DNA from 4 places in the Streptomyces sp. NPDC059582 genome. Region 2 is predicted to be linked to each of the others. Evidence: riboswitches for the same ligand, from Rfam matches in the RefSeq annotation. Region 2 holds a riboswitch; each other region holds the start of a gene.
The links. Region 2 has a riboswitch for cyclic di-AMP ahead of ACFV0T_RS31920 (peptidoglycan DD-metalloendopeptidase family protein). Riboswitches for the same ligand answer to the same signal wherever they lie in the genome.
Positions count from the first base shown of each region.

Region 1: another riboswitch for cyclic di-AMP. It lies ahead of ACFV0T_RS22050 (C40 family peptidase); the one in region 2 lies ahead of ACFV0T_RS31920 (peptidoglycan DD-metalloendopeptidase family protein).
Region 3: another riboswitch for cyclic di-AMP. It lies ahead of ACFV0T_RS13245 (transglycosylase SLT domain-containing protein); the one in region 2 lies ahead of ACFV0T_RS31920 (peptidoglycan DD-metalloendopeptidase family protein).
Region 4: another riboswitch for cyclic di-AMP. It lies ahead of ACFV0T_RS31455 (transglycosylase family protein); the one in region 2 lies ahead of ACFV0T_RS31920 (peptidoglycan DD-metalloendopeptidase family protein).

Region 1 covers NZ_JBHWCC010000025.1:103,023-110,690, reverse strand. The annotation lists gene ACFV0T_RS22070 (NAD-dependent epimerase/dehydratase family protein) at 1-595, shown strand, start outside; gene ACFV0T_RS22065 (NlpC/P60 family protein) at 811-2,580, shown strand; gene ACFV0T_RS22060 (Lrp/AsnC family transcriptional regulator) at 2,631-3,071, opposite strand; gene ACFV0T_RS22055 (transaminase) at 3,126-4,475, opposite strand; cyclic di-AMP (ydaO/yuaA leader) riboswitch at 4,783-4,956, shown strand; gene ACFV0T_RS22050 (C40 family peptidase) at 4,965-6,689, shown strand; gene ACFV0T_RS22045 (putative quinol monooxygenase) at 6,799-7,128, shown strand; gene ACFV0T_RS22040 (right-handed parallel beta-helix repeat-containing protein) at 7,135-7,668, opposite strand, start outside.
Region 2 covers NZ_JBHWCC010000048.1:3,487-11,154, reverse strand. The annotation lists gene ACFV0T_RS31930 (TetR/AcrR family transcriptional regulator) at 7-618, shown strand; gene ACFV0T_RS31925 (SGNH/GDSL hydrolase family protein) at 668-1,453, opposite strand; gene ACFV0T_RS31920 (peptidoglycan DD-metalloendopeptidase family protein) at 1,617-2,609, opposite strand; cyclic di-AMP (ydaO/yuaA leader) riboswitch at 2,614-2,773, opposite strand; gene ACFV0T_RS31915 (alpha-galactosidase) at 3,076-5,148, opposite strand; gene ACFV0T_RS31910 (tyrosine-protein phosphatase) at 5,415-6,212, shown strand; gene ACFV0T_RS31905 (DUF6126 family protein) at 6,295-6,417, opposite strand; gene ACFV0T_RS31900 (helix-turn-helix domain-containing protein) at 6,414-7,115, opposite strand; gene ACFV0T_RS31895 (aspartate aminotransferase family protein) at 7,248-7,668, opposite strand, start outside.
Region 3 covers NZ_JBHWCC010000011.1:162,538-170,205, forward strand. The annotation lists gene ACFV0T_RS13235 (FAD-dependent oxidoreductase) at 1-998, shown strand, start outside; gene ACFV0T_RS13240 (HAD family hydrolase) at 1,142-1,948, shown strand; gene ACFV0T_RS13245 (transglycosylase SLT domain-containing protein) at 1,958-2,437, opposite strand; cyclic di-AMP (ydaO/yuaA leader) riboswitch at 2,441-2,618, opposite strand; gene ACFV0T_RS13250 (polyprenyl synthetase family protein) at 3,547-4,557, shown strand; gene ACFV0T_RS13255 (CHRD domain-containing protein) at 4,901-5,917, shown strand; gene ACFV0T_RS13260 (outer membrane lipoprotein carrier protein LolA) at 6,324-7,562, shown strand; gene ACFV0T_RS13265 (ABC transporter ATP-binding protein) at 7,591-7,668, shown strand, end outside.
Region 4 covers NZ_JBHWCC010000046.1:42,735-50,402, forward strand. The annotation lists gene ACFV0T_RS31430 (NAD(P)/FAD-dependent oxidoreductase) at 1-933, opposite strand, end outside; gene ACFV0T_RS31435 (exopolyphosphatase) at 1,378-2,319, opposite strand; gene ACFV0T_RS31440 (DUF501 domain-containing protein) at 2,316-2,987, opposite strand; gene ACFV0T_RS31445 (septum formation initiator family protein) at 3,007-3,483, opposite strand; gene eno (phosphopyruvate hydratase) at 3,597-4,883, opposite strand; gene ACFV0T_RS31455 (transglycosylase family protein) at 5,195-5,872, opposite strand; cyclic di-AMP (ydaO/yuaA leader) riboswitch at 5,876-6,044, opposite strand; gene ACFV0T_RS31460 (transglycosylase family protein) at 6,310-7,227, opposite strand; gene ACFV0T_RS31465 (cytochrome P450) at 7,372-7,668, opposite strand, start outside.

The sequences.
Region 1 (7,668 bases), on a different contig from region 2:
GTACTTCAACACCACCAGCACGGTGGACAACAACCCCTACCACTACGCGAAGACCCTCGCCGAACGCGCGGCATGGGAGGCGGAGGCGGCCCAGGACCGCTGGCGCATGGTGTCGGTCAACCCCGGTCTGGTCCTCGGCCCCTCGCTCACCCCCGCGTCCCGGTCCGGCAGCCTGTTCCTGCTCGACGAGCTGTTCAAGGGCTACTTCTTCTACGGCGCACCGGACTTCAGTTTCACGACCGCCGATGTGCGCGAGGTCGCCGACGCGCACATCGCGGCGGCGGAGAACCCCGACGCGAAGGGCCGTTACATCGTCGCGGCGCAGACCATGACGTCGTTCCACGAGATGTCCCTCATCCTGCGCGCCCGCCATCCCCGCAGCCTCCGTCTCCCCCGTACGGCGCTCCCGCACTGGCCGGTCCGCCTGCTCGGCCCGGCCTTCGGCCTCACCCAGGACTACATCCGCAAGCACCTCGGCATACGGTTCCGGGTGGACAACAGCCGCAGCGTGCACGAACTGGGCATCGACTACCGCCCGGTCGAGGAGACGCTGCTGGAGCACTACGAGGTGTGGCGCCGCCGACGACAGGCCTGAGGGCCGGCTGCGGAACGCGGGAGAGGGGCGGCCGTCACAAGGGAGCCCCTTCCCTCAGGCACACCACCGTTCCACCGACCGCGGCCGCATGCAGCGCGGACGCAGCCGCCCTCACACTGGACCACCCGGACGCGGTTGGCCGTCCCACCCCCATATCGGTCGATGTCGCAGGGGGCACTGTTCGAGTGTCGGGGGGTTCGCGGATCATGATCCCTATGCCTCATACCTCTCGACGAAGACTTCTCGCCGCTCTCGCGGCCTCCGCCGCCTCCGTGCCGCTCGCCGGAGCGGCGTCGGCTCCGGCCCGTGCCGCCGCGGCTGCCACGACCGTCCCTCCGTTCGCGGGGCCCGCCGGGCTGTCCTCGGCCCGCTCCTCGGTGACCCTGGCGCCGCTGGACGGCTCCTACTTCACATCGGTGGCGCTCGGCTCCCCGCTCACCGCCACCGTGCTGGCGGGCACCCCGGCCCGCACCGAGGTCACCTCCGGCGGCACGCGCGTCGCGCTGCTGACCCATGGTGCGCGGACCGTCGTACTACCCGGTCCGCAGCGCACGTTCGCGGAGAACAAGCGGCCGTTCGTGGACGACTTCCAGCGCACCCTGCCCGATCTGTCGCTCGAGATACCGGACCGGAAATACTGGGGCACGTCTCCCGGCGGTGGCAGCTGGTACACGCTGGGACCGGTGGACACCGACTACGCGGTGGTGCCTGGCAGCGGTGTCATCAGCCTCACCACGGACGGCTCCAGCCGGCACGCCAGCCTGCACGACGAGGAGATCACCGACGTCGACGCCCGCTGCACGGCCCGGTTCGACAAGGTGCCCACCGGCCAGGCCTGTTCCTTCGGGCTGACGTTCGGCTACCAGAGCACCCACCGCAACTACCGGGCCCGGCTGTCCTTCCTGACCTCGGGTGCGGTCGAGCTGCGCGTCGAGAAGGAGGTCGACGACACGGTGACGCAGCTGGTCCCCGCCCTCACCCTCGGCACGAGCGTGTCCGCGGGGACCGACTGGACGATCCGGGTACGCCGGGAGGGCACCCGGATCCAGGCCAGGGCATGGCGGTCGGCGTCGGCCGAGCCGGCCGCCTGGGCCGTCGACGTCGTCGACGTCGTCGACCCCACCTTCGCCAAGGGCCGGGTGGGCCTGCGCGCCCTGGCGAACACGGGCTGCACGAACCTGCCGGTCAAGCTGTCCGTCAGCCGCTTCGAGGTGGACGCCGCGAACTGGGAGACACCGCCGACCGTCACCCACGGAGACTGGGTGCGGGTGCTGCCGGAGCCGTTCGACGGAACCTGGACGGCGCAGCTGGAGCAGACGATCCGCGGCTGGGCCGGCTCCCCCGCTCCCGACGTCCTGGCCCACGCCGCGATGTTCCTCGCCGACGCGCCGACGGTCACGGCCGGGGCCGGACCGGCCCAGGGCAGGCAGGTGCTGGGCGAGGCCGGATACGGCTACCTGGACCCGCAGGGCTACCGCTTCGAAGGCGCCGACTTCCACGAGTACATGAACACCGGCTGGACCTTCCCGGACGGCACCTACGTCAAGCCGTCCAGCAAGCAGGTCGGCAACCTCGACTGCTCGGGCTACACGCGGATGGTCTACGGCTATCACATGGGCGTGCCGCTGGCCGCCGGCGCGGACACCTCGGGAGAGCGGATTCCGCGCCAGTCGCGGTACATCGTCGACTCCGCGCCCGGGGTGATCGTCGACCGCACCGACGGCACCGGCCCGCCCGCCGCGGCTCTGCTCCAGCCCGGCGACCTGGTGCTGTTCAACGCCGACTCGGGCGACGACGCCGAGTCGGGCCCCGTGACCGTCGACCACGTCGGCATCTACCTGGGCAGGGACGCGGCCGGCAAGCGCCGTTTCCTCTCCAGCCGCAAGACGGTCGACGGGCCCACCATGTCCGATCTGGGCGGCGCGTCACTGCTCGACGGCACGGGCACGTACGCCACGAAACTGCACACCGTGCGCCGTATCTGAGGCCGTGGCCGAACTCGTCCACGAGCTCGGGTCCGAGCCGGCACGCGAGGTCAGCCGACGTCCCAGAGGAACCGGTGGGTGTGGATCCCGAAGTAGGGGAAGGACTGCACCTGCCGGACTCCGTCGATCGGTCTGACGACGTCGTTGACGAAGTCCAGGAGGTCCTTCGGGCCGGGGGTGACCACCTCGGCGAACAGGTCGAACCCGCCGGAGGTGAGTACGGAGTAGACCACCTCGGGGCGTTCGGCCAGGGCGTCGGCGACGACTCGCGGGTCTCCGTCCACCCCGATGCCGAGCAGTGCCATCGCCTGGCCGCCCATGGCCATCGGGTCGGTCACGCCGACGACCTGAACGGCCCTGGAGTCCAGCAGGCGTTGCAGACGCTGCCGGGCCGCCGAGGCGGACAGGCCGACCTTCGGGCCGAGGTCGGCGTACGCGATGCGGCCGTCGGTCTGCAGTTCCCGCAGGATGGCCCGGTCGATCTCGTCCACGTCCCCTGCTTCCCTTCCCGTCCCGGCGGCTCGCGACCACCCTATCGGCGCACGTCAGCCGGCCAGTTCGGCCAGGGCGGCGGCGAACACCCCGGTGTGCGTGTCCACGTCCCGCTCCGTGGTGTCCGGGCACATGAGCGCCATGTTGTGGAACGGGGTCAGCAGGATTCCGCGGTTGGCGAGATAGAGGTGGAGGAAGTCCTCCAGCTCCGGGTCCGCGGCCGCCGCCGACTCGGTGCCGGTGCGTGGCGCGGGCGCGGTGAAGCGGTACTCGGTACGCGCGCCGAGGCGGCTGACCGACCAGGGCAGGCCGTGGGCGTCGATGCCCGCCCTGACGCCCGTCTCGAAGCGCTCGGAGAGCTTGGACATATGGGCGAAGGCCTGGTCGGTCAGGACGTGTTCCAGGGTGGCGCGCGTCGCGGCGACGGACAGCGCGTTGCCCGCGAGGGTGCCGCCGACCCCGCCCATGTCCACCAGGTCGAGGTCGGCGCGGGCCAGCAGCCGCTCGGCCAGGTCGGCGGAGAGGCCGTAGGTACCGGCGGGGATGCCGCCGCCGATCGCCTTGCCGATGGTCAGCACGTCGGGTTCCAGGTCCCAGGCCGCGGTGCAGCCGCCCGGCCCGGCGGAGAAGGTGTGCGTCTCGTCGTTGACGAGGAGCGCGCCGTACTGCCGGGTCAGGGCACGGACCCCGGCCAGATAGCCGGGTTCGGGCAGCACGATGCCGATGTTGGTCAGCGCGGGCTCCATCAGGACGGCGGCGACGTCCCCGTGGGCGAGTTCGCGCTCCAACTGCGCCAGGTCGTTGAACTCGGCGACCCGGCTGGTCAGTGTGACGTCGCAGGGCGCGCCGACGTTGCCGGGGCGGGCCGCGCCCCGGCCGTCGGGGCCGACCACGATGAGCGACTCGTCGACGCTGCCGTGGTAGCTGTAGCTGTTCACCAGGATCTTGGCGCGGCCGGTGACGGCACGGGCGAGCCGGATCGCCCACCGGTTGGCGTCCGTCGCCGTGAGCGAGAAGCTCCACCGCGTCAGCCCGAAGCGCCGGGTGAGCTCGGCGCCGACCCACTCGGCGTCCTCGGTCGGCAGCATCGCGGTCGCCCCGCCGAGCTCGGCGAACCGGTGCTGGACGGCGGCGGCCACCACCTCCGGCGAATGGCCGGCCATCGCGCCCGTGTCCCCGAGGCAGAAGTCGATGTAGTCGTGTCCGTCGATGTCGGTCACGCGGGCGCCCCGGGCGGTGTCCAGGTAACGGGGAAAGGCACCGGCCGTCTTGTTCATCCAGGTCATCGGAACCCGACCGAAGAGGTGCTCGGACCGCCCGTAGGCGGCCTTCGAACGCGGGTTGCGGCGGTCGGCCTCGGCGCTCTCGCGGGCCAGAAGGTGCTGCAGGCGGGTGCGGTCCATGACTACCTCGGATGGCGACGACGGATGGCGAAGGAATGCCTGGACCATACGACCGTATTCGACGTCACATCAAGGATCGGCGCTCGAATCAGTGAGCGTGACGATTGATTCACGCGTCGACAGGACACCGGGGAGGCAGCGGGCGCAGCAGCCCGGCCGGGGGCCGCCGCAACCCGGAGAGGCCACAAGGAAATGAAGGTCACAATTACGTATCGGGCATACCGCCCTTCAACCTTCACATGAGCCGCACAAATTAGCTAAGTTGGCGCCAGGCCGCTCGGAACCCTCCGGCGAATCCCGCCGGGCCGTGCAGCCTCCGCCGAGTCCGGTGAACCACTGCGGCCGCCGGAGCCGGGGACCCAACCGATCTTTGGGGTGAATCGGCCCAACTGCCCTGCGGGGCAAGGGCCGTAGGGCACGCCTTCCGGAACCTCCGCCCGAACCCGACAGCTAACTCGGTAGGCGGTGCACGGAAGGAGTACGTCGCCGATGGCGCCGGAACGCGACACGCGCCCCGCTGGTCCCGGTCTCCCCGGAATGCAGGACGCGGTCAGCCGTGAGGAGATCCGGAGACGGATCAACACCCTCTACGACCGCGCCGAGACGGACACGGGAACCTACAACGCCACCCGCGCGATGTCAGCGGGAAACCGCAGGTCCGCCGAACCGGCGCGGAACCCGGAGCGTCGGCCGGGCGATCCCGCCCTCGACACCATCGCCCGGCAGTGGTTCGACGGGGCGCGCGCCAAGCTGGGCCCGACCGTCGCGGCGGTGCTGCCGGCCGACAGGATGCCCGACCCTCCGGCCGCGGCCCGCCCCGCGCGCGCCGAGCGCCCCGACCGCCCGGCGGAGCTGCCGGCCGGCATTCCGGCCCCCCGTCTCGAACTGGAGGCACCCGCCAGGCGCGTAACGGAGCTCACCGCCGGTCCCGTCGCCGCGCTTCCGGCCGCGCCGGAGAGGGGACGTGACGCCCTCCCGGCCCTGCCCGCGCCCCAGGCCGCTCCGGCGCTCCCGGCCGCGCTGCCCGCCGCCTCGCTCTCGCCTTCGCCCGCGCTCTCGCCCTCGCCCTCGCCCTCGCCCTCGCCCGACAGCGGGTCGCGGCAGGCCGCGCTGCGGACGACCAAGGGGCAGATCCAGGACAAGCTCGCCTCCGCGAGGAGACTGCTGGCCCGGCAGCTCGCCCTGCGCAGCACACCGCCCGCCGCGCTCGAAGCCGCGCCCCCGGCCGAACCCCTGTGGCCGTCCCCCGCGCAGCCGGATCCGCTGTTCGGCGAGGGTGACGGCTGGCTCACGCAGCCGGCGACCGGACTCGACACCGGCTTCCCCCTCGGCGGCGGCTACGCGAACACCCCGCTCGACACCGGGCAGTTCAGTCTCCCCGTCGACACGGGCTACACGAACGGCCCCGTCGACACCGGGCAGTTCGCCGTCGTCCCCACCGTCGTGGGCCACACGAACAGCCCTGTGGACACCGGACAGTTCAGCCTCACCGTCGACACGGGTTACACGAACGGCCCCGTCGACACCGGACAGTTCGCCGTCGTCCCCTCGGACATGGGGTACCCGAACAGCCCCGTCGACACCGGACAGTTCAGCCTCCCCGTCGACACGGGCTACACGAACGGCCCCGTCGACACCGGACAGTTCGCCGTCATCCCCACCGTCGTGGGCCACACGAACAGCCCTGTGGACACCGGGCAGTTCAGCCTCCCCGTCGACACGGGTTACACGAACGGCCCCGTCGACACCGGACAGTTCGCCGTCGTCCCCTCGGACATGGGCTACCCGAACAGCCCCGTCGACACCGGGCAGTTCGTCACTCCCGCCCCCGTTCCCGTGCCCGAACCGCCCTACGGCGGCAAGGCCGCCATGGCGCTCGACTTCGCCCGCGCCCAGATCGGCAGGCCGTGCCTGTGGGGCGCGACCGGACCCGAGTCGTACGACTGCTCCAGCCTGACCCAGGCAGCCTGGCGGGCCGCGGGGGTCGCGCTCCCCCGTACGGCGCTCGACCAGGCTCGCGGCGTCGCGGCGATACCGCTCACCGACCTCCAGCCCGGAGACCTCATCTTCTTCCACGGCGACGCCGGCCACGTCGGTCTCTGCACGGGCAACGGCACGATGATCCACGCCCCCGGTCCGGGCGCTTCCATACGGGAGGAGTCGATCTTCTTCGCCGGCCAGACCGCGATCCACAGCGCGGCCCGGCCCGCCTGAGCCCCGGGCCGCACAGGTCGGGCCGTACTGCAGGTCGGGCCGCACGGGTCGGGCCGTACAGGAGTGTCCGCCGCTGGCATTCCGCCGCCGACGGCGGCATGGTGGAGCCATGATTTTCATCGCCGTACGCTTCACCGTCCGTCCCGAGCTCGCCGACGAGTGGCCGGCCCTGGTGGCTCCCTTCACCGAGGCCACCCGCGCGGAACCGGGCAACCTGTTCTTCGACTGGTCGCGCAGCGTCGACGACCCGCACAGGTTCACCCTGTTGGAGGCGTTCGCGGACGAGGACGCCGGGGCCGCACACGTGGGGTCCGAGCACTTCAAGGCGGGGCTGGCCACGATGGCCGGCGCGGTCGCCGAGACGCCCGAGATCATCAACGTGAACGTTCCCGACCAGCACGGCTGGGGACCGATGGCGGAGCTGGCCCCGCGGCCGTGAGGCCGTTCAGCGCTCGGCCGGGACCGGAAGGTCCTGCGACTCCAGGCTGATCAGCTGGTCCGCGGTGGGGTCGGTGAGTTCGGCGACCCGCTGGGCCTGGCGTTCGGTCATCTCCTGGAAGACCTGCCGGGCCGAGCGGCCGTTGCCGAACCCCTCGCCCTTGGGCAGGCGCCGGAACATGTCCAGGAGCTCCGTGCGGGCGGTGGGCGTGAGTTCGTAGCGGTGCCGGCCGGCCTGGTACTCGACGATCGAGACGAGCTCGGCGGCCGCGTAGTCCTCGAAGAAAAGGGTGCGGCCGAACCTGGAGGCGAGGCCGGGGTTGGAGCTGACGAAGCGGTCCATGTCACCGGGGTATCCGGCGGCGATGACGACGACGTCGTCGCGGTGGTCCTCCATCAGCTTGACCAGGGTGGCGACGGCTTCGGTGCCGAAGTCGTTGCCCGCGCCGAGCGGGGCGAGGGAGTACGCCTCGTCGATGAACAGCACGCCGCCCAGGGCCCGGTTGAAGGCGGCGGTGGTCTTGGGGCCGGTGTGGCCGAC
Region 2 (7,668 bases):
GACCGCGTGGCGAGAGTCCGGTTGAGTGTGGCGCAGCGGCGGGAGGAGCTGCTGCGGGCCGCCGTCGAGCAGATCGAGGCACGGGGCGTGGCGGCGGTCAGGATCGCCGACGTGGCCTCGGCGCTCGGGGTGAGCAACGCGCTGGTGCTTTACCACTTCTCGACCAAGGAGAAGCTGGTCGCCGCCGCCTTCACCCACGCCGCCGAGGAGGATCTGGCTCAGCTGCGCAAGCTGCTCGGCCGCCGGACGACCGCGGTACGGCGGCTGCGGTCGGCCGTGCGCTGGTACGCCCCCACGGGGCAGGCCAAGGGGTGGCGGCTGTGGATCGAGGGCTGGGCGGTGGCCCTGCGCGAGCCCGCGCTCCAGGACGTCACACGGGACCTGGACCGGCAGTGGAAGGCGGCCATCGCCGAGGTCATCTCGGACGGCGTGGCCGGCGGCGAGTTCGCCTGCCCGGACCCGGGCGGCACGGCCCTGCGCCTGACGGCGCTGCTCGACGGTCTCGCCGTGCAGCTGACGTCGTACGCCGGTGCCGTGTCCCGGGCCCGTGCGCAGGAGTGGGTGGACGAGGCGCTGGCCCGGGAACTGGGACTCGCCCGGGGAGCGTTGACGGCGTAGCGGTGGGGCCGGCAGCCGCACCGGCCCCCCATCCATGCCGCTCGCCCGCTCAGGCCACGGCCGCGATCCGCTCCTTGATGTCGTCCGGGGACAGCGCGCCCTTGGCGGTCACGTGGTCGCCCGAGGACTCCCCGCGCAGTCGGCGGCCGATCCACGGAACCAGGTACTCGCGCGCCCAGTGGACGTCGTCGCGCCGGACTTCCAGGGTGCCGCGCGGCGGGAGCGCCGGCCAGAGCTGCTCCGGGTCGGCCGGCACGTCCAGGCCGAGGGCCAGGCCCGCGCGCAGGGCCACCCGCGTGTGCCCCTCGGGCGAGAGGTGCAGCCGGTCGCCGTCCCAGGCCCGCCGGTCCTGGACGGACTTCAGGGACCACAGGTCGAGCACCGGGCAGCCGTACCGGTCCGCGACGGCGCGGACATGCCCGTTGTAGGTCGCGATCTTGCCGCGCAGGTGCTTGAGCAGGGGCACACCGCGGGTGTCGAAACCGGTCGTCACCAGGACCGTGCCGGACACGGCGGTCAGCGCGGCGATCGCGCGCTCGAACCGCTCGGCCACCTCGTCGGGGTCGGTCCCTGGGCGGAGGATGTCGTTGCCGCCCGCGCAGAAGGAGACCAGGTCCGGCGCGAGTTCGACGGCCTGCGGAAGCTGGTCGGCCACGATCTGGTCGAGCAGCTTGCCCCGCACGGCGAGGTTCGCGTACGTGAAGTCGCCCTCGGGCCGCCGGTCCGCGAGGAGCACGGCGAACCGGTCGGCCCAGCCGACGAACGCCCCGTCGGGGCCGGGGTCGCCGACGCCCTCGGTGAAGCTGTCCCCCACCGCCACGTACGACCCGATCACTGATCTGCTGTCACTCTTCGAATCGTCTGCCACGTCGGCCCATGATTCCCCTTCGAATGTGACCTACGCGACCGTAGGAAGGGGTTGACGGACGGTGAGATAAGCCACTGCTAAAGAGTTGGCCAACCAGGGAATAAGGACGTCGCGGGCGGCGGTACTCCGGTCAGCCGACGGCGACGCCGTGCGAACGGAGGTAGGCGACCGGGTCCACGTCGGAACCGTAGCCGGGCGTGGTGCGGATCTCGAAGTGCAGGTGCGGGCCGGTCACGTTGCCCGTCGCGCCCGAGAGTCCCACCCGCAGGCCCGCGGTCACGGTCTGCCCGGCGGAGACGGAGAGCTGGGAGAGGTGGCCGTACTGGGCGTAGTAGCCGTCCGCGAGCCTGATGACGACCTGGTTGCCGTAGGCGCCGGCCCAGCCCGCGGAGACGACGGTGCCCGCGCCCACGGCCTTGAGCGGGGTACCGGTCGGGACGACGAAGTCGACGCCCGTGTGGTAGCCGCTGGACCACATGCCGCCCGCCACGCGGTAGGCGGTGCCGACGGCGCCGCCGGAGACCGGGAGGGTGTAACCGGTGGCGGTGGAAGTGCCGGTCGTAGTGCCGGTGGAGGTGCCGGTGGAAGTAGTGGGAGCCCCGCCGGTGGTGGCGGCGGCGAGCTCGAGGTCGGGCGTCGAGACGGAGGGGGCGTCCTTGGACGACGACTTCGCCGACGACTTCGCCGACGAGGACTCCACACCCGACCCGGCGCGGGCCTTCGCGCCGATGCTGAGCTTCAGGCCCGGGTGGATCAGCGACGGGTCGGCGCCGACCGCCGCACGGTTGTCCTGGTAGAGCCGGTGCCAGCCACCGCTGACGTGCTGCGCGTCGGCGATCTTCGAGAGGTAGTCGCCGGTCCGCACCGTGTAGGTCCGGGCACCCTCGCCCTTGTCGGCGGCCTTCTCGGCGACCTGCTTCACGGCGGTCTGCTCGTGGGCCACCGGAGCGGACTGCGCGGCCTGTCCGGCAACGGACCCGGCGGGGGTCTGGGGCGTCGCAGCGTGCGCGCCGGCGGCCCCCATGAGCGGGAGGGCGAGTGCGGCGCCGCCGGTTCCGGCGACGGCGATCGAGCGAGTGAAGCGCTGGGCCTTGGGGCGGCGGTGCTTACCCTTCGCGGGCATGGCGAATTCCTCTCCGGCGCCTGCGAGGTGAGCTGTCGGGTGCGGGCTGGAGATGCCCGGCCGCGCTCGCGGCGCGGCTGTACCCCGAGCCTGTTCCGGAGACCGGAACAGGCGGTCGTGCCTGTGGGTCCCCCGCTCCTGCCGGGCACGGGTCAGTGTGCGGACACCGGGCGCCGGCAGGATTAGGCGTTCGCCCGGATTGATGGCGAACGTAGGCGAGTGGGAAGCAGGGGAACAAGCAGGTGTTTTCGGAAGTTCCCGAATTGCTTGATCCATGACGGGAATTCACGGTCACCCTCCGTGAATTCCCTCAGCCCCTTTTCCGTAATTCCCTGGGAGAACTCCTGAATTACGTGAACATGCCGGGCGACTCACGGTCACCGGTATGACGCTCCTCACGCACCCCTCGACGATTTCCCTTATTCCACGGCGATTTCTAACGAAAGCCGCAATCCGGGCACTTCGCTCAGACGCGGCGGAGACGGATGACCGTCGCGTCGAGGTCGCCCCGCAGCCCCGTACGCATCCCGTGATGCAGCAGCACCGCCCCTCGGTGAACTTCGCCCGTTTCATGGCATTTGTACGAAGCCTCCGGGTCGAGGCCGCGCAGCCGCAGCGCGGGCACGGGCTCGCCGTACCGCTGCGCCTGGAGGCAGGCGAGGACGACGGTCTCGTCCCCGCGGACGTACTGCACGGCACTGAGTCCGCCCTGCGGGGCCCGCAGCCGGTAGAGGTCGCCGTGCTGCACGAGCGGGCGGATCTCCTTGTAGAGACCGACCCAGTCCGCAGCCTCCGCGAGCTCCTCCTCGGTCCACCGGGTGAGGTCTCCGCCGACGCCGAGCACCCCGGCCATGGAACTCACGAACCGGAACCGCAGCGAGCTGGCCCGGCCGTTGAGCTGGACGTTGGGGCTGTCGGTGACCCAGGCGGCCATGACTCGCGCGGGGTGGATCTGGCTGAAGCCGTGCTGGATGGCGAGCCGGTCGAGCGGATCGGTGTTGTCGGAGGTCCACACCTGGTCCGTACGGCTCATGATCCCCAGGTCGATCCGGCCGCCGCCCCCGGAGCAGGACTCGAAGGCGACGCCCGGATGGGCCGCCCGGAGCCGGTCCAACAAGGCGTACAGGGCGCGCACGTGGTCGACCCACAGCCGCTGCGGATAGGGTTCACCGGGCCAGCCGGCGTCGGTGAAGCAGCGGTTGAAGTCCCACTTCACGTAGTCGATCGGGGCACTGTTGAGCAGGGCGTCGAGCCGCTCCCAGAGGTATTCCTGGACATCCTCGCGCGCGAGGTTCAGCACGAGCTGATTGCGCAGTTCTGTCCGCTTTCGTCCCGTCTGGTACTGCACCCAGTCGGGGTGTGCCCGGTACAGGTCGCTGTCCGCGTTGACCATCTCGGGCTCGACCCAGATCCCGAACTGCATGCCGAGGGCGTGCACATCGTCGGCGAGGGGCTTGAGGCCGGCCGGGAAGCGGTCGGGGTTGGGCGTCCAGTCGCCGAGCCCGGCCCGGTCGCTGGTGCGGGCACCGAACCAGCCGTCGTCGACCACGAACAGCTCGACGCCGATCGCGGCGGCGCGCCGCGCCAGCGCCCGCTGCTGCTCCTCGGAGATGTCGAACTCGGTGGCCTCCCAGGAGTTGAACAGCACCGGCCGGTCCCGGTCGGCCTGCGGGACGACGTACGTCCGCTGGTAGTCGTGCCAGGCACGGCTCGCACCGCCGAATCCGCCGTCGCTCCACAGCCCGGCGAAGACCGGCGTGGTGAAGGACTCCCCCGCGGCCAGCCGCAGCAGGCCCGACTCGTCGTACCCCGCGCCGCCGGTGATCTGCACGCGCGCGTCGGGCAGTTGCGCCACGGCGATCCGCCAGGACCCCGACCAGCCCAGCGCACAGCCGTAGACCTCGCCGCGTTCCTCGGTGGCGTCGGTGTCGAGCGCGACCCAGGGCAGGTGCTGGTGTCCGGTGTGGCCGCGGCGGCTGCCGATGACCTGCTCGCCGTAGGTGAGCTCGGAGCGCGTCAGCCGGGACTCGGCGGCCCAGCGGCCGTGCAGCTGGGACAGGCGCCAGCCGTCCCGGTCGGGCAGGGTCCAGACGGCGGAGTCGGCGCGCAGCACCTCCAGGGGCGCGGGCCCCTGGTTGTCCAGGGTCGCCCAGCGCTCGACGACGTCGTCACGCATCCGGTAGTGCAGCGTGACGACCGTCTCCGCGTCCCGGAACCGCAGCCGCAGCTCGTCACCCTCGGTCTCGTCCCCGTCGAAGCTCCACTCGGTGCCCCGCCGCTCGTCGGTGCGCAGGGACAGGGCGGGCCGGACGAAGCGGGGACCGCCCTCGGCCGGGTACTCCTCGCGTCCGTCGAGCGGGGACTCGAAGGGCCAGTAGTCGGGCAGCGGGCGGGTCGCGAGGGCCTCCGCGTCGGCCAGCCCGATCCTGGGGCCCCAGTGCAGGTGCAGGAGCTCGTCGTCCCCGGTGAGATGGACGGCGTAACTGCTCTGCGGTCCCGACAGCAGCCATGTACGGCCGTTTCCCGCGATCTCCAGCATCAAGGCCTCACAGAGTCGAACAGACGTGAACAGGTCCCAACATCATCAAGGGCTCGGGGCCTCCCGGGCAATGTCCTGCGGACAAGTCCTCGCCACGGACCGGCGTCCCGGCCCTCGCCTGTGGACAAGTCGTCGCCGGCGTCCGCCCTGGCCGCCCCTGCTGTGGACAACCCGTTGCCCCAGGAATCCATGTCGTATCGTCGAGAGCGCATCCCCGTCGGCCACCCGCCGAGCCGCGCCGCCGGGGCGAGCGGGAGGAGCCCCCCTTGACGCAGCAGGTCCCGTCGACCGAACCCGAGCTGGCCGGAGTGCGCAACTTCCGTGACGTGGGCGGGCTGCCCACCGTCGACGGACGGCGGGTGCGCCACGGTGTGCTCTTCCGCAGCGGCCACCTCGCGCACGCGACCGACGAGGACGCGGCGTTCCTCGCCTCCCTGGGACTGCACACCGTCTTCGACTTCCGCAACGCGGCGGACCAGAAGCTGGAGGGCCAGGACGTCGACCTGCCCGGCGTGCGCAATGTGAACCTGCCGCTGTCGGACCCGGCGGACGGCTCCGAGTTCTGGAAGATGGTCCGCGACGGCGAGATCGACCAGTTGCGCACCCTCCTCGGCGAGGGCAAGGCCGCGCACCGGATGATCACGTCCTACCGCACGATCGTCCGGGAGCGCACCCGGGAGCACTCCCAGGTGCTGCACTCGCTCGCCGAGGACAGCGTCCCCGCCCTGATGCACTGCGCCGCGGGCAAGGACCGCGCCGGACTCTCCATAGCCGTGACGCTGCTCGCCCTGGGCGTGGAGCGCGAGGCGATCCTCACCGACTACCTGGAGTCCAACGCCAAGCACCGTCGCTACAAGGTGCGCCGCAGCGGCTCCTCCTCGGCGGGCTACTCACCCGAGGTCATGGAGCTGCTCAGCCCCCTGTTCGACGCCCGCGCGGAGTATCTGGGCGCGGCCCTCGAAACCGTCGAGGAGACCTGGGGCGGCGTCGACACCTACCTGGAGCAGGGGCTCGGGCTGGCGCCTGAGACCCGGGAGCGGCTGCGCGAGCGGCTGCTCGACTGACGCCCGGCCACGCGGGCCCGCCGCCGCGCCTGCGCCTACTGCTGGGCGCCGACGCCACGCGGGCCCGCCGCCGCGCCTGCGCCTACTGCTGGGCGCCGACCTCGAAGAGCAGCCAGATGAACGCGGCGAGGACATGCCCCACGGCGATGTAGATGATCAGCCGGATCCAGAGGGAGCGGGGGAACTTCTCCTCGATGTCGCTCATGACGTCTCTCCAGTGGTCGGGCCGAGGCACAGCGCGGCCGTCGGGCTCTGCAACAGGGTGTGGACGAACAGGAGCTCCAGGCCTTCGGGATCCTGTGCGGCGATGCGGTGCGGGGTCAGCGAGTCGAAGTGCGCGCTGTCGCCCGGTTCCAGCACGTGCGCGGCGTCGCCCAGGCGCAGCCGCAGCCGCCCGGCGAGGACGTACAGCCACTCCTCGCCTGGGTGCACGCGCACGATGTCGCCCTGGGAGCCGTACGGCACGTGCACCCGCAGGGCCTGCATCCCGCGTCCGGGCGACCCGGCCTGGCGGTACGTCCAGCCGCCCGCCACGGTCGGTTCCATGTCACCGGCCCGCATGACGGCGTCCCGGTCGGGGACCGTCTCGCCCAGCAGTGCCGAGACCGTCGTACCGTAGATACGGGCGAGCGCGAGCAGCATCGGCAGCGAGGGCTGGCGCTGCCCGGTCTCCAGACGGGAGAGATGGGCGGGCGACAGCCCGGCGGCGCGGGCCGCGGCCTCCAGGGTCAGGGCGGCCCGGCGGCGCAGGGAGCGCAGCTGCGGCGCGACGACCGGCAGCACGTCGGCCGGCCCGTGCGACGGTTCGTCGGTAGGCTTGTGCGGCGGCTCCGCGGCCGGGCCGTGGCGCGGCTCCGCGGTCGGTCCGAGCGGTGGGTCGGGCACGGCTTCGGGGGAGCTCATGCACACCATTGAGCCGGATTATTGCCTCTGCGGCAAATTTCTTGCCTCAGAGGCAAACCCGCCTCGGCGCACGGCAACGTACTCGCCCCGGAACGTCCCCGGCCACTCCTCCACCGGGTCGGCCACCGCCTGCTATCGGTTGGCCACCGCCTGCTTGACCAGCGTCTTGCCGAAGTCCCACATCAGACCGCCACCGCTGTGGGCGTCGTCCATCACCTCGGTGAAGGCGTCGACGAACCGGTCCACCTCCCGCTCGCCGACGATCAGCGGCGGGATCAGCTTGATCACCTCCAGATGGTCTCCGGAGACCTGGGTGAGGATCCGGTGCCGCTGGAGCAGCGGCACGACCACCATCTGCGCGAACAGTCCCTTGCGCGCGGCCTGGAGCATGGTCCAGCGGCTGCGCAGCTTCAGCGACTTCGGCCTGCCGAACTCGATACCGATCATCAGGCCCCGGCCGCGGACGTCGGCGAGCAGCTCGTACTTGTCGGTCAGTGCGGCGAGCCGGGACCTCAGCAGGTCCCCGGTGGCGCGGGCGTTCGCGACGATCTGC
Region 3 (7,668 bases), on a different contig from region 2:
AGAGCTTCATCGCCTACGGCGAGTGGTTCCAGCAGAAGCTGGTGCCCGAGCTGGAGCGCGTCAGGGTCGTCTCCGTCGACCGCAAGGCCGGTGGAACAGATGGAGCAGGTGGAGCAGGTGGAGCGGGTGGCGACGGCGGGGCGGCCGGCTCCGGATTCGAACTGAAGCTGGACTCGGGCGAGTTGTTCACCGCCCGGGCGGTCGTCGTGGCCACGGGCCTGTCCGGTCTGTCCCATCTGCCGCCGGAGCTGGCCGCGGCCGCCGCGGACGGCCCCGCGCCCACCGGCCGGGTCTCCCACAGTTCCCAGCACCACGACCTCAGCAGGTTCTCCGGCAAGGAGCTCATCGTCGTCGGCGCCGGCCAGTCCGCGCTGGAGACGGCGGCACTCGCGGCGGAAGCGGGCGCGCAGGTGCGCGTCGTCTCGCGCGGCCGCGGCCGGGTGGCCTTCGGCGCACCTCCGTGGGACCAGCCGAAGCTGCGCCCCGAGTCCCCCTTCGGCCGGGCCTGGTCGCTGTGGGCGCTCAGCTACTACCCGCACCCCTATCGCTACCTCCCGGCCCAGACCCGCCACTACCTGGTCCGCCGGGTCCTCGGCCCGCTCGGCGCATGGTGGCTGCGCGACCGCTTCGAGGGCAAGGTGCAGGTCAGCGAGGTCGCGCGGATAGTAGGGGCGGCCGCGGCGGACGACCGTACGACGCTGACGGTCGCCCCACACGCGGGTGGCACCCGGCAGCTGTCCGCCGACCACGTCATCGCGGCGACCGGATACCGGGTGGACATAGCCGCGATGGACTTCCTCGGCCATGAGCTGCGCACCGCGCTCGCGGTGAGCCGGGGCACTCCGAAGCTCGGCGCGGGCTATGTGTCGTCCGTGCCCGGTCTGTACTTCACCGGCCTCCCGGCGGCGGCTTCGTACGGCCCGGTGATGCGCTTCGTGTGCGGTACGGAGTTCGCGTCCCCGCGGCTGGCGAAGCACCTGGCGGCGGCGCACGGCTGAGGAGGGGCCGGAAAGGAGTCTCTGACCATTTCGCTCACCAACATGTTCAACCGCGTCAACACCACCATCAAGGAGCCCGCGCGCACTACTTGGGGCTGAAACGGGGGTGAGTCGTGGGGGCGCGGTGTCCGTATTCTCTGATCATGGCCGCTCCCCTCGCATTCTCACTCATCGCCACCGACCTGGACGGAACGCTGCTGCGCGGCGACGACACGTTCTCCGACCGGTCCCTCGCCGCGCTGGCGCGGGTGGTGGACGCCGGTGCCCGGCATCTCGTGGTGACCGGGCGCCCGGCCCCGAGGGTGCGGCCGCTGCTCGACGAGCTGCGCTGCACCGGGCTCGCGGTGTGCGGGCAGGGCGCGCAGTTGTACGACGCCGGCGCGGACCGGCTGCTGTGGTCGGTCACTCTCGACCGGGAGCTGGCCGAGACCGCCCTCGGCAAGATCGAGGCCGAGGTCGGGCAGGTGTACGCGGCGGTGGACCAGGACGGGGTCGACGGCCTCACGCTGATCGAACCCGGCTATCTGATGCCCCACCCGACCCTGCCCGCGGTGCGGGTCGGACGGCGCGACGACCTGTGGTGCGACCCCATCAGCAAGGTCCTGTTGCGCCATCCCGCCCTGTCCGACGACGAGTTGGCGGCGACAGCGCGATCCGTGGTGGGGTCGCTGGCGACGGTCACCATGTCGGGTCCGGGGACCGTCGAGCTCCAGCCGTGCGGTGTCACCAAGGCGACCGGCCTGGCGCTGGCCGCCGAGCACCTCGGCCTGGGTGCCGAACGGGCCCTCGCCTTCGGCGACATGCCCAACGACATCCCCATGTTCGACTCGGCCGCCCACGGGGTGGCGATGGCCAACGCCCACCCCGAGCTCAAGGCGGTGGCCGACGAGATCACCTTGTCGAACGAGGACGACGGGGTCGCCGTCGTCCTCGAGAGACTCTTTCCGTGATCGGACCGGTCAGTACGCGCTGAACACGTTGTCGATCGAGCCGTACCGCTTGGCGGCGTAGTTGCAGGCGGCCGTGATGTTCGCGACCGGGTCGTAGATGTCGAACGACGTGCCTGCCACGTGGTACGCGGCGAACGTGGGGTCGATGACCTGGAGCAGGCCCTTGGACGGTATGCCCTTGACCGCGTTGGAGTCCCAGAGGTTGATGGCGCGCGGGTTGCCGGAGGACTCGCGGATCACGTTGCGGTAGATCCCCTTGTAGGTGCCGGGGATCTTGTGCTTCGCCATGACGGAGAGGGACTGCCGGATCCAGCCGTCGAGGTTCTTGTTGTACGTGGCTGCGGTCACGGGCTTGGAGGTCACGGACGTGGTGGCCGCGGAGGCGCAGGTCGCGCCGAGGAGGGGGAGAGCGAGTACGGCGGCGCCGGTGCCGGCGACGGCGAGCGTGCGGACGAAACGGGCGCGACGAGTCTGACCGATAGCGAGCATGTCGAGGTTCCTCTCCGGCGCCTGCGAGGTGAGCTGTCGGGCTCGGGCGGGGAGGTGCCCGGTCGTAGCGCCCTTCGGCGATGCGACTTAGCCCCTAGCCGTTCCGGTGCGATGTCCGAACCGGCGGCTTGCCTGGGTTCCCCCGCTCCTGCCGTACGAATGAGTTCGTCGATGGTGGTGAAGGGCGGCGGCAGGATTAGGCGTCCGCCCGATTGCCCGGAACGTATGCGAGAGCACATGTCCGAAACAAGTACCGAATTCACATCTCACACCGATTGACCTTGGTCTGAGGCATATGGAGTGCTTGATCCTTTGCGGTTGCCAAGGGTCAAATCGCTTGCGGCAGAAGGGCGGTGGGGTGGGGGGTGGATATTCCCCCATCTAGGGTCGAGTGACCCAATTCACGCACTCTGGGGGGCTGGATCATTTGCCGACAAGAGGGATTCATTAATTAATCGTGGCAAATCGGACATCGGTGTTGAGGTGGCCCCTTTATCTTGGATTAGTCCGATTTGGTCGGTATTGATCGGGGTGGGTGTGGAGTGCCGGCACCCGTCCCCTCCGTCGCCTCGACCCTCTCCGCCTTCGCTGTCCTCTGTGGAGGGTGGCTTCGGTGGCTCCGATGGTTCCGGTGGCGTCGGTGGCGTCGGTGGTTCCGGTGGTCGCCGCCGGGGCGTCGCTGTCGGGGGGCGACTTTGTTGGGGTGTCGCACCTGCGCGTACGGGGGCGCCGCGCGGGCGCGGATGAGCGGGTGCCTTCGGCCGGTCAGGTGACGGTGTGCGGCGATCCGTTGCGCCGGGTCGGATGTCGTCCCGTGTCGGTGCTGACCTGGGCGAGGTCCGCCCGGGGCGGCGTGGTGCGGGGCGCGGGGCGGGGATCCTTGCTTTCTGGTGCGCCGACAGTTCCCGTCGTACCGGCGGGAATCCGATGCGGTGTGCCCATGTCGTCCGATCGGCGACATACCGGGCGTGATCCGGTACCGCCTGGCCTGTAACCGTGGGGGCTATCGGTGATCGAAACGTGACCGGATACGCTGACTTGAGTGAGGGCAGCGACCTATCGACAAACCGTGTAAGCGCCAGTAGACACCAGCAGACAGGAGACCCCTCGTGACCGTCGTCGGGCCGTTCGGGCTGAGCGTGCGGGACCAGGCTCTGGAAGCCGATGTCCAGGCCGGATTGGCGGCTGTCGAGGAAGGCTTGCTCGAGGCCACCAAGAGCGAGGTCCCCTTCATCACGGAGGCCGCGCAGCATCTGGTGCGGGCGGGCGGGAAGCGCTTCCGGCCGTTGCTCGTGATGCTCGCGGCGCAGTTCGGGGACCGGCATGCGCCGGGGATCGTGCCGTCGGCGGTGGTCGTGGAACTGACCCACCTCGCCACGCTGTACCACGACGACGTCATGGACGAGGCCGAGGTGCGGCGCGGGGTGGACAGCGCGAACACCCGCTGGGGCAACTCGGTCGCGGTCCTCACCGGTGACTTCCTGTTCGCGCGGGCCTCGCACATCCTGGCCGACCTCGGGCCGGAGGCGGTGCGGGTGCAGGCGGAGGCGTTCGAGCGGCTCGTGACCGGGCAGATCCTGGAGACGGCGGGGCCGCAGGACGGTCGGGATCCGGTCGAGCACTACCTCGACGTGCTGGGTGGCAAGACCGGGTCGCTGGTGGCGGTGGCGTGCCGGTTCGGGGCGATGATGTCCGGGGCGGACGAGACGGTCGTGGACGTGCTGACGCAGTACGGGGAGCGGCTCGGGGTCGCCTTCCAGCTGGCCGACGACGTGCTCGACATCGCGTCGGACTCCCACGAGTCCGGGAAGACGCCCGGGACGGATCTGCGCGAGGGCATCCCCACGCTTCCGGTGCTGCGGCTGCGGGAGCGGGCGGCACGGCTGGGGCTGGCGGAGGATGTCGCTCTGTGCGAGCTGCTGGACTCCGACCTGAGTGATGACGCGCGGCTGGCGGAGGCGTTGGGTGCGCTGCGGGCGCATCCTGCGCTGGAGCAGGCGCGGCGGGACACCGTGCGGTATGCGGAGGATGCGCGGGCCGCGTTGGCGCCGTTGCGGGAGTGTGGAGCGAAGCGGGCGCTGGTGGAGTTGTGTGATGCGGTGGTGCATCGGGCGGGGTAGGGGAGTTTGCCCACCCACCCACCCACCCGCCCACCCGTCCGACTCGATTGGTGGGAAGTGACCCCCGTTCCGGGGCTCCGCCCCGGACCCCGGCGGGACTCCGTCCCCTGCGCCCCACCGGGACTCCGGCTCCGCGTGCCGGCGTTCCCGGACTCCGGCGTCCCGGCTGCCCGGCAGGGCGCTCCTGCGTCATCCCGCTCCGTCCCGTCCCTGCCCCGCAGTACACCCTCCCATGTGACCCACCTCACAAACCTGGACTGAGTCCAATCTGAGATCCGCTCCGTACTCATGCCCAGAAGCTGACGCAGGGGGCGTTGGCTGGGATACGGGGAGAAGTCGCGTCATGGGTGTGAACGGGACGTTTTCGAAGCGTCGTAAGAGTCTGATCGTCACCGCTGTCGCGGTGGCCGCCGTCGGTGGGGTCGCGGCCGCGGTCATTCCGGCTTTCGCCGCCGGGGGGCGAGGTGCCGACCACGCGGGCCACGTCGGCGACGGTGTGGTCACGCAGAGTGGAAGCCTCGGCGGGGGAACCGTCCTCGCCGCGAGTCTCCGGGGGGCCGGTGAGGTGCCCGTCGCGGGTGGGCCGGCCGTCGGGGACAAGGACGGGGCCGCGCTGGAGTTCATCAGGATCAAGGGCGACAAGGTGTCCGTGGCCGTGACCTGGCGCGGTACCGGCAGGCCGACCCTCCTGCACATCCACCAGGGCGCCAAGGGTGTCAACGGTGGCGTCAAGGTCGACTTCGGCAAGCTGCTCGACGGCGGTAGCGGCAGGGGCAAAGGCAAGGGCCACAGTGTGGTCGGCACCGTCAGGGTCAAGGACGCGGGGCTGCTCAGCGCGCTGAAGGCCGATCCCGGCGCGTTCTACGCCAACCTGCACACCGCCGAGTTCCCCGGCGGAGCCGTCCGTGGCCAGCTGCACAAGGTCACCACGGCCGCCTTCGACTTCCGTGACGCGCTGGACAACTTCCAGGCGTCCGTCGTCAAGGGCAGGCAGATCTACGAGTGCAAGCCCGCCGAGGGTGGCGGTCACGCCTTCGCCCAGCGGGACGTCAGCGCCGTGCTCGGCGGCCGTATCGCACACTCGTTCGTGCGGCCCAACTCCGGTACCCCGCAGTGGGTGGCACGGGACGGCAGCGCGGTCACCGGGACGCTGATCAGCAAGACCCCGAACGGTGACGGCAACATTCCCGAGCTGGACCTCCGGGCCACCCGGTCCGGCAAGCACCACGGGCTGCTCGCCGGCACCACGGAGATCCTGCGGCTGAACACCGTCGGCGGAGTCGCCCCCGCGGGCTCCTGTGCCCCGGGCACCGTCGTCGGCGTGCCGTACCAGGCGGACTACGTGTTCCTGCAGCACTGACCTCTCGAAGGCCGACCTCTCCAAGGCCGACCCCTCGAAGAGCGACCCCTCGAAGACCGACCCCTCGAAGACCGACCTCTCGAAGACCGACCTCTCGAAGACCGACCTCTCGAAGACCGAAGGCCGGCCTTTCGAAGAGTCGCCGAACGAACACCGAACGAGTGCGGCGCCGCCCCGACCCCTACGGGTCGGGCGAGGTGCCGCACCCTCGTGTCATACCCCAGCAGTACGTGGAGTTGAGCCCGCGGTCTGACGCTTACCGGGGACCGATTTGGTCAGATGGACACCACGGAAAACTCCACTCCTCACCGATTCGGGTGAGAATGGCGGCTCAGGGTGGAATCAGCGGGACGCGCCGAGACGGACAGCCGCCGCCGACGACGGAGGTAAGGCACACATGGCACCGATGGCACCGTACGAATCCGACGACAGCACGAACGGCACGACCACGACCGCCGCGGAGGCCGGCGAGCCGCGCAGCGGGCGGCGTGCGGCCGCTCGGTACGTCGTCCCGGTCGCGGTGGTGGGGGTGGCCGCGGCGACCATCGGGCTCGTCCCGGCGCTTGCCTCCTCCGGCGACCCGGACCTGCCCAAGATCACCGCGGCACAGCTCATCAACAAGATCGCCAAGTCGGACGTGGAGCAGCTGTCCGGCACCGTGAAGATCACTACGGACCTGGGGCTGCCCGACCTCGGCGGACTGGAGAGTGGCCTGCTCTCGGGCGCCACGCAGCCCGGCGGCGACGGCTCGGCCGCGGATCCGTCGGCCAAGCTGACGGAACTCGCCGCCGGCACGCACACCCTGCGTGTCGCGGCCGACGGCCCGGACCGCCAGAAGCTCTCGCTGCTGGAGAACGCCGCCGAATACAGCCTCATCCACGACGGCAAGGACGTCTGGGGCTACGACAGCAAGTCCAACGAGGTCTACCACTCCACCGCGGACGACAGCGCCGCCAAGGGACGGGACGGCGAGGACCACGTCCCGGCCACGCCCAAGGACCTCACCGACGAGGCCCTGAAGTCGGTCGACGACACCACGTCCGTGACGGTCGACGGCACCATGCAGGTCGCCGGACGGGACGCCTACAAGCTGCTCATCACGCCGAAGCAGTCCGGCACCACGGTCGGCGCGATCACCGTGGCAGTGGACGCGAAGACGGGGCTGCCGCTGAAGTTCACGCTGACCCCGGCCGGCGGTGGCGCCGCCGTGGTGGACGCGGGCTTCACCCAGGTCAGCTTCGCCAGGCCGGCCGCCTCGACCTTCGACTTCACCCCGCCCAAGGGCGCCAAGGTCACCGAGGGCGACGACCTCGGGCACGGCCGGGAGAACGGGAAGCCGGAGGAGGACCTCTCCAAGGGAGCCGACGGCCTCGGCGGCCTGGAGGACCACAAGGTCATAGGCGAGGGCTGGAACTCCGTCGCCGTGTTCGACAGCGGCAGCAAGGGGGGCCTGCCCTCCGAGTCCGCCGACGGCGACCTGGGCGGCTTCCTCGGCTCGCTCGGCGACAAGGTCAGCGGCAAGTTCGGCTCGGGCACGGTCTTCTCCACCCGCCTGGTCAACGCCCTGGTCACGGACGACGGCAAGGTGTACGTCGGCGCCGTCACCAAGGACGCGCTCGTGAAGGCCGCCGACACCGGACGCTGAGTACGGGCCCGACGAATCGAGGGAGCCGATGGACGAACCGTCCGCCACGGAACCGCACCCGAAGGACGCGGATGCCGGCGTCATCGACACCCGCGGCCTCACCAAG
Region 4 (7,668 bases), on a different contig from region 2:
CACCTGGGCGTTGTCGCCCGCGGCCCAGATGTAGTCCGTGCCCTGGACCTGGAGGGTCGGCGCGCAGTCGACGTGACCGCGGGGACCCAGCGGCAGGCCGTAGCGGGACAGGACCGGGTTCGGCTTGACGCCGGCCGTCCACACGATCGTGTTGGAGTCGACCTCGAGGCCGTTCTTCAGCACCACGTGACCGTCGACGCAGGAGTCCATCGAGGTGGAGAGGTAGATCTCGACCCCGCGGCTCTCCAGGTGCTCCTTGCCGTACTGGCCGAGCTTGGGGCCGACCTCGGGAAGGATCTTGTCGGCGGCGTCGACCAGGATGAAGCGCATGTCCTCACGGGACACGTTCTTGTAGTACTTGGCCGCGTCCCGGGCCATGTCCTCGACCTCACCGATGGTCTCCGCACCGGCGAAACCGCCGCCGATGAAGACGAAGGTGAGCGCCTTGCGGCGGATCTCCTCGTCGGTGGTGGAGTCGGCCTTGTCGAGCTGCTCGAGGACGTGGTTGCGCAGGCCGATGGCCTCCTCGATGCCCTTCATGCCGATGCCCTGTTCGGCGAGGCCGGGGATCGGGAAGGTGCGGGAGACCGCGCCGAGCGCGACGACCAGGTAGTCGAAGGGCAGCTCGTACGCCTCGCCGACCAGCGGGGCGATCGTGGCGACCTTGCGGTCCTGGTCGATGGTGGTGACCCGACCGGTGAGAACCTCCGCCTTGGGCAGCACGCGTCGCAACGGGACGACGACGTGGCGCGGGGAGATGCTGCCGGCGGCGGTTTCGGGGAGGAAGGGCTGGTAGGTCATGTACGACCGGGGGTCGACGACCGTGACGGTCGCCTCGCCGTAGCGCATCTTCTTGAGAATGCGCCGAGCTGCGTACAGGCCTACGTACCCACCGCCTACTACGAGGATCCTGGGACGCTCCGTGGTGCTCATGGGATCGAGTATCCACCCGCCCCAGGGGGGTCGCTCGTGCGCCCCTTCACAAGCTTCGGCGGGGGGTGTGCTATTCTCCGCGACTCGCGTGATCCAGATCATGGCGGCGACCGGGAACCGGTGTCCGGGATGAGCCGTTGTCAATGCCGTGTGAGCTGCGGCTCCGGGTGTTCGGACACCTCGCGAGCCCCCCGCGGGAGACACGTTCGACACCCTGGCGAAACACCCCCGACACGCTCCGCTGAGCAGGCTCACCGGGCCGTTGAGCCCCCGAAAGGGCCAACCGGGGGCCCTGGATCCACCGGCACGGCCCAATTCCTTGTGAAGAACTTCACGAACTTTTGCGGCGAGGTGTCGCCCAGGCGGGTCACACGACACCCAGGACCCGCTCATACGTCATTCGGCCTGCTCAGCGGAGGGCCGCCGAGCAGGTCCGGAACCCGGCTACGCCACCGACCAGGCGATCCCGTCGAGGATGTCGTGCTCGCTCACCACGACCTCCTCGGCCCCGATCCGCTCCATGATCGAGAGCAGCACGAGGGCGCCCGCCCCGATCACGTCCACCCGGCCCGGGTGCATCGAGGGGATCGCCGCGCGCTCGGCGTGGGTGGAGCTCAGCAGCCACTCGGTGATCTCGCGGACCCGGTCGCGGGAGACCCGGGAGTGGTGGATGGCGACCGAGTCGTACGCGGGCAGTTCCTGCGCGATCGCCGACACGGTGGTGACGGAGCCGGCCAGGCCGACCAGGGTGTGCGCCTCCCGCAGCGGGACCGTCTGCTCCGCGAGGTCGAGGGCCGCCTCGATGTCGGCGCGCATGGCCGCGATCTGCTCCTCGGTGGGCGGGTCGGTGACGACCCCGTCCCGGACCAGGTGCCGCTCGGTCATCCGTACGCAGCCGATGTCGACCGAGCGTGCGGCGCGCACCGTGGCGTCGCCGACGACGAACTCGGTGGAGCCGCCGCCGATGTCCACGACCAGGTAGGGCCGGGCGAGGTCGTCGCGCCCGGTCAGTTCGCGGGTGGCGCCGGTGAAGGAGAACTCGGCCTCCTGGTCGCCGGAGATGACCTCCGGCTCGACACCGAGGATGTCCAGCACCCCGCGCACGAAGTCGTCGCGGTTCTCGGCGTCCCGGGAGGCGGAGGTGGCGACGAAGCGGAGGCGCTCGGCGCCGTGCTCCTTGACGACCTCCGCGTACGCGCGACAGGCGGCGAAGGTGCGCTCCAGCGCCTCGGGGGCCAGCCGGCCGGTGCGGTCCACGCCCTGGCCGAGCCGGACGATGGTCATCCGCCGGTCCAGGTCGACGAGTTCGCCCGTCTCCGGGTCGGCGTCGGCCACGAGGAGCCGGATGGAGTTCGTACCGCAGTCGACTGCGGCCACCCGGGTCACTGGTCGGCCTCCCCGGACTCGGCGGACCGGGCAGGCTCGACGGAGTCGGCGGGCTTCGCGGACTCGGCACCCTCGGCGGCCCTGAACGCGAAGTGGCCGGCGTCGGCGCCCTCGCCGCTCGTCTCGACCTGCCGTCCCGCGCCGGACGGCGGCACGGCCGGGGTCACACAGGCACCCTTGCTCCACCACTGCGGCAGCATCGCGAGCGCCTCGTCGCCGAGCGGGTTCACGCCCGGTCCGGCCGCCAGCGAGTGCGCGACCAGCACATGCAGGCACTTCACCCGGTCCGGCATCCCGCCGGCGCTCGGGAAGCCCGTCAGCTCCTCGATCTCGTCCCGCCGGCGGATGTAGTCCTCGTGCGCCGCACGGTACGCGTCGGCCAGCTCCGGGTCGGTCTCCAGCCGGGCCGTCATCTCCTTCATCACGCCGTTCGCCTCCAGCGTGCCGATCGCCCCGGAGGCCTTGGGGCACGTCAGGTAGTACAGCGTCGGGAAGGGCGTGCCGTCGGGCAGGCGGGGCGCCGTCTCGACGACGTCCGGCTGTCCGCACGGGCACCGGTGCGCGATGGCGCGCAGCCCGCGCGGCGGCCGCCCGAGCTGCTGCTTGAAGGCCTCGACGTCCGCGTCGGTGGGCTCGGTGCGCGGGGTGGGCGGCGGGGGCGTTTCCATGCCTGTCTTTTCTATCCGTTCACTGGTCGGAGGCGTCGGACTTGTCGACTCCGTCCCAGACGTTCGAGTACCAGGGGCGGTGGGCCGCTCCCAGGGGGGCGCGCGACTGCTTGACCGCGTCCGGGTCGATCACCACGTAGCCGGTCTCCCCGGGCATCACGTAGTGCAGCCGCTGCCGGATCTGCTGCTCGGCGTACGCGTCGTCCTGCCAGCGTGCCTTGAGGTCGCGCAGTTGCTCCACGCGCTCGCTGGCCTGCTGCTGCCGACGCTTCATGTCGGCGATCTCGGCGCGCTGGGAGACGTACTGCCTTATGGGATAGGCGAGGGCCACGATCAGCGAGCACAGGACGAGGGCGAGCAGCGCGGCCCGGCCGGTGAGCCGGGAGCGGCGGGCCTGGCGTCTGGTCTGGGAGCGGTAGACCCGCGCCGCCGTCTGCTCGCCGAGCAGCCGCAGCCTGGTCGTGGTGGAGAAACGGTCCCGGTCCTTCACGGCCATCTGGCTCTCCGCCTCCCCTTCACACCCGTCACACGCGCGTACGTCCCCGGACACGGTACGGGACCGAGTACGGGGACGTACGTACGACTGGCTCAGGCTTGACCCTGTACGGCTCAGCCCTTGAAGCGCGGGAAGGCGCTGCGGCCGGCGTACACCGCGGCGTCGTCGAGGATCTCCTCGATGCGCAGCAGCTGGTTGTACTTGGCGACGCGGTCCGAGCGGGCCGGGGCGCCGGTCTTGATCTGACCGCAGTTCACGGCGACCGCGAGGTCGGCGATGGTGACGTCCTCGGTCTCGCCGGAGCGGTGCGACATCATGCACTTGAAGCCGTTGCGCTGGGCCATCTCGACGGCGTCCAGGGTCTCGGTCAGCGAACCGATCTGGTTCACCTTGACGAGCAGGGCGTTCGCGGAGCCCTCCTCGATGCCGCGGGCCAGGCGCTCCGGGTTGGTGACGAAGAGGTCGTCGCCGACGATCTGGACCTTGTCGCCCAGCTTGTCGGTGATGACCTTCCAGCCGGCCCAGTCGTCCTCGTACAGCGGGTCCTCGATGGAGACGAGCGGGTACGCGGAGACGAGCTCCTCGTAGTACTCGGTCATCTCGGCGGCCGAGCGGGACTTGCCCTCGAACTCGTACTTGCCGTCCTTGTAGAACTCGGACGCGGCGACGTCGAGCGCGAGCGCGATCTGCTCGCCGGGGACGTAACCGGCCTGCTTGATGGCCTCGACGATGAGGTCGAGGGCGGCGCGGTTGGAGTCCAGGTTCGGGGCGAAGCCGCCCTCGTCGCCGAGACCGGTCGACAGACCCCTGGTCTTCAGCACCTTCTTGAGGGTGTGGTAGACCTCGGCGCCCCAGCGCAGCGCCTCGGAGAACGACTCCGCGCCGATCGGGGCGATCATGAACTCCTGGATGTCCACGTTGGAGTCGGCGTGCGAGCCGCCGTTCAGGATGTTCATCATCGGAACGGGCAGCAGGTGCGCGTTCGGGCCGCCCAGGTAACGGAACAGCGGCAGGTCGCTGGCCTCGGAGGCGGCGTGCGCGACGGCGAGGGAGACGCCGAGGATGGCGTTGGCGCCCAGCGAGCCCTTGTTGTCGGTGGCGTCCAGGTCGAACATCGCCTGGTCGATCAGGCGCTGCTCGGTGGCGTCGTAACCGACGAGCTCCGGGCCGATCTGCTCGATGACGGCGAGGACGGCCTTCTCGACACCCTTGCCCTGGTAACGGTTGGGGTCACCGTCACGGAGCTCGATGGCCTCGAAGGCACCCGTGGAGGCGCCGGACGGAACGGCGGCACGACCCGTGCTGCCGTCGTCGAGGCCGACCTCGACCTCGACCGTGGGGTTGCCTCGGGAGTCCAGGATTTCCCGGGCTACGACGACGTCGATGGACGGCACGAGCATCTCCTTCTGGGATGTGACGCGAGCTACGCCGGGCCGTAGGCCCGGTCGGGCGCGGGCCTGTGGTGGCCCCGCGGGACTGAGCCTAACCGTCTCCGGGCGATCGGCCAGCCTCCGACCGCCCCGAGCGCGGAACCGAGAGTAAATTGTTTCCGAACGGAACAAAGCCGGTTCACAAAAATCCCCGCTCCGGTGCGTACGGGGGAACACGCACCGGAGCGGGGAGCCCGTGGGGACGGGGGCGGCCTTCAGAGAGCCTCCACTAATGGGAGACACGGACAGGGGAGCGCCGCGGTTCAGCTACGAGCCGGGCGTCACTTCAGGTGCAGCTGCTGACCCGGGTAGATGAAGTCGGCGTCGGCGACGATGCCCTTGTTCAGCTTGAACAGCGCCGGCCAGCCGCCCTTCACCTGGTGCTTCACGGCGATGGCGCTGAGGGTGTCGCCCTTGACGACCTTGTACTCGCCGTCACCCTTCTTGACCTTCTTGCCGGTCGGGGTGGTGACGGTCTTCGGGGCGGCCGGGCGCGCGGCGGAGCGGGAGGCGGCCTGCTTGTCGGTGGAGCGGGTGGTGGTCTTGGCGGGCTTGCTCGGCGTACCGGCGGAGCCGCCGGTGTAGGCGGCACCGGACAGACCCTTGCCGCAGGTCGGCCAGGCGCCCTTGCCCTGCGCGGCGAGGACCTTCTCGGCGACGGTGATCTGCTGGGCCTTGGAGGCCTTGTCGGCGGTGGCCGCGTACTGCGTGCCGCCGTAGGCGGCCCAGGTGGAGGCGGAGAACTGCACGCCGCCGTAGTAGCCGTTACCGGTGTTGATGGACCAGTTGCCGCCGGACTCGCACTGGGCCACGGCGTCCCACTGGGAGGCGGTGGCGGCGGAGGCGCTGCCGACCGCCATCAGCGGAGCGGCGACGGCTACACCGGTGACACCGGCCAGCGCGGCGACCCGGGTGGCCTTGGACGGACGACGGTGCTTGCCCTTGCCGGAAAACAGCATGCTTGATCCCCTCACCGACGCCTGCGAGGTGAGCTGTCGGGTTCGAGCCGGTTGAGTTGCCCGGCCGCGTCCCTCACGGGACACGGCTTCACCCCGAGCCGGAACCAGCTTCAACTGCTGGGCCCGGCACCTACCTTGGGTCCCCCGCTCCTGCCTACGGCGCTTGACGCGACGACTGTTCCCGGACGGCCGCTGGCAGGACTCGGCGTTGCGGCAGCCGGTGCCCGCGGTGGCGAGCGGTCACGACCGTAGACACGGGATCCGCCGAATTCCAAAGACGATCAGGGCCTCTGAGACTCATCCCACACTTTCACCAAAACGGACATTTAACGGCGAACCAGGGCGTCAACTCCCGCCGCTTTTCGCCCGTTTAGGCACCGACTCGTCGGCTCTGACCAGCAGTCGGCCCACCGGCCGTGCGTGGCACGAGGGTCGGCCTACGAGCCTGCCGTGGCGTAGGCGGTCGAAGCGTGCCGCCCGACGAAGGAGAAGGCGTCGGCCGCGTCCGCCGCTTGCTCGTCGGCGCTGCCGCCGCGATGGCGGCCGGTGCCCGACGCGTCGGCGGCCGGCGCGCCCGTATCGGCGGCCGGCGCGCCAGTGTCGACGCTCAGCGCGCCCGTGTCGACGAGGCCCGAAGAACCGATGGCCTGCCGGGAGTTGTCCGAGTCGCCGCCCCTGGCCCCGTCCGTGGACGAACCGGCACCGCGTCCCGCGTCATCCGCACCGGAGTCAGACGCCCCATCGGACCCGGCAGCTCCCGTCGCACCCGAAGAGGGAGTGGAAGAGGACGGTTCACCGGAAGGCAGGATCGAGGGAACGCCGGTGGCCTCACCGGAAGGCTGGGCCGACGGGCCGCCGGACGCCTCGCCGGAAGAGCCGGACAGACCGAGCGAGTCGGACAGTGAGGGCGAATCGGAGGAGTCGGACGATCCGCCCGAGGAGTCGCCCAGTACACCCGTGTCGATGTTCGCCGACACGGAGTCCTTGGCCAGCCCCGAGAGCAGTCCGCACGTGGACCAGGCCTCGACACCCTGGTCGGCGAGGACCTTCTCGGCGACGGCTATCTGCTGGGAACGGCTGGCCAGGTCGGCTCTGGAGGCGTAGTCGAGACCGCCGTACCGCTCCCAGTCGTCCTGGCTGAGGTGAAGGCCGCCGTAGTACCCGTTGCCGGTGTCGGCGCTCCAGGAGCCGCCGGTCTCGCACTGCGCGACCTGATCCCAGGTGCTGCTCTCCGCCGCGCTCGCGCCGGTGGCGGCGAGGAGCGGGATGGCGATGGCGGAGCCGGTCACTCCGGCCGCGACGAGCAGGGCCGGAGCCTGACGGGGGCGACGATGACGACCGTTCCCGGAGAGCATGCGGAGACCTTTCGCGCGACAGAGGTGAGCGGCACGGTGAGTGAGGCTGAGGGCCGTGCTGATGGCTGAACGTATCGGCAGACGATCACTTGTCACAAGTTAATGCCGCGTAGATCACGTGAAGATCACATTGTTGAACGCGTGTCATCTTTGCGCGGAGGACTCCGCGGTGAACTCCACGGGCAGGGTCCGCAGTCCACGCATGATGAGCCCGCCACGCCATCTCAGCTCGGCCGGATCCGCCCCGAGCCGCAGATCGGGGAGCCGGGTGAGGAGCGTGGCGAGCGCGGTCCGCCCCTCCAGCCGGGCCAGCGGCGCGCCCAGGCAGTAGTGGATGCCGTGGCCGTATCCGAGGTGCTGGTTGTCGCGGCGGGAGAGGTCCAGCACGTCCGGATCGGCGAACCGCTCCGGATCCCGGTCCGCGGCCGCGAGGACGACGAG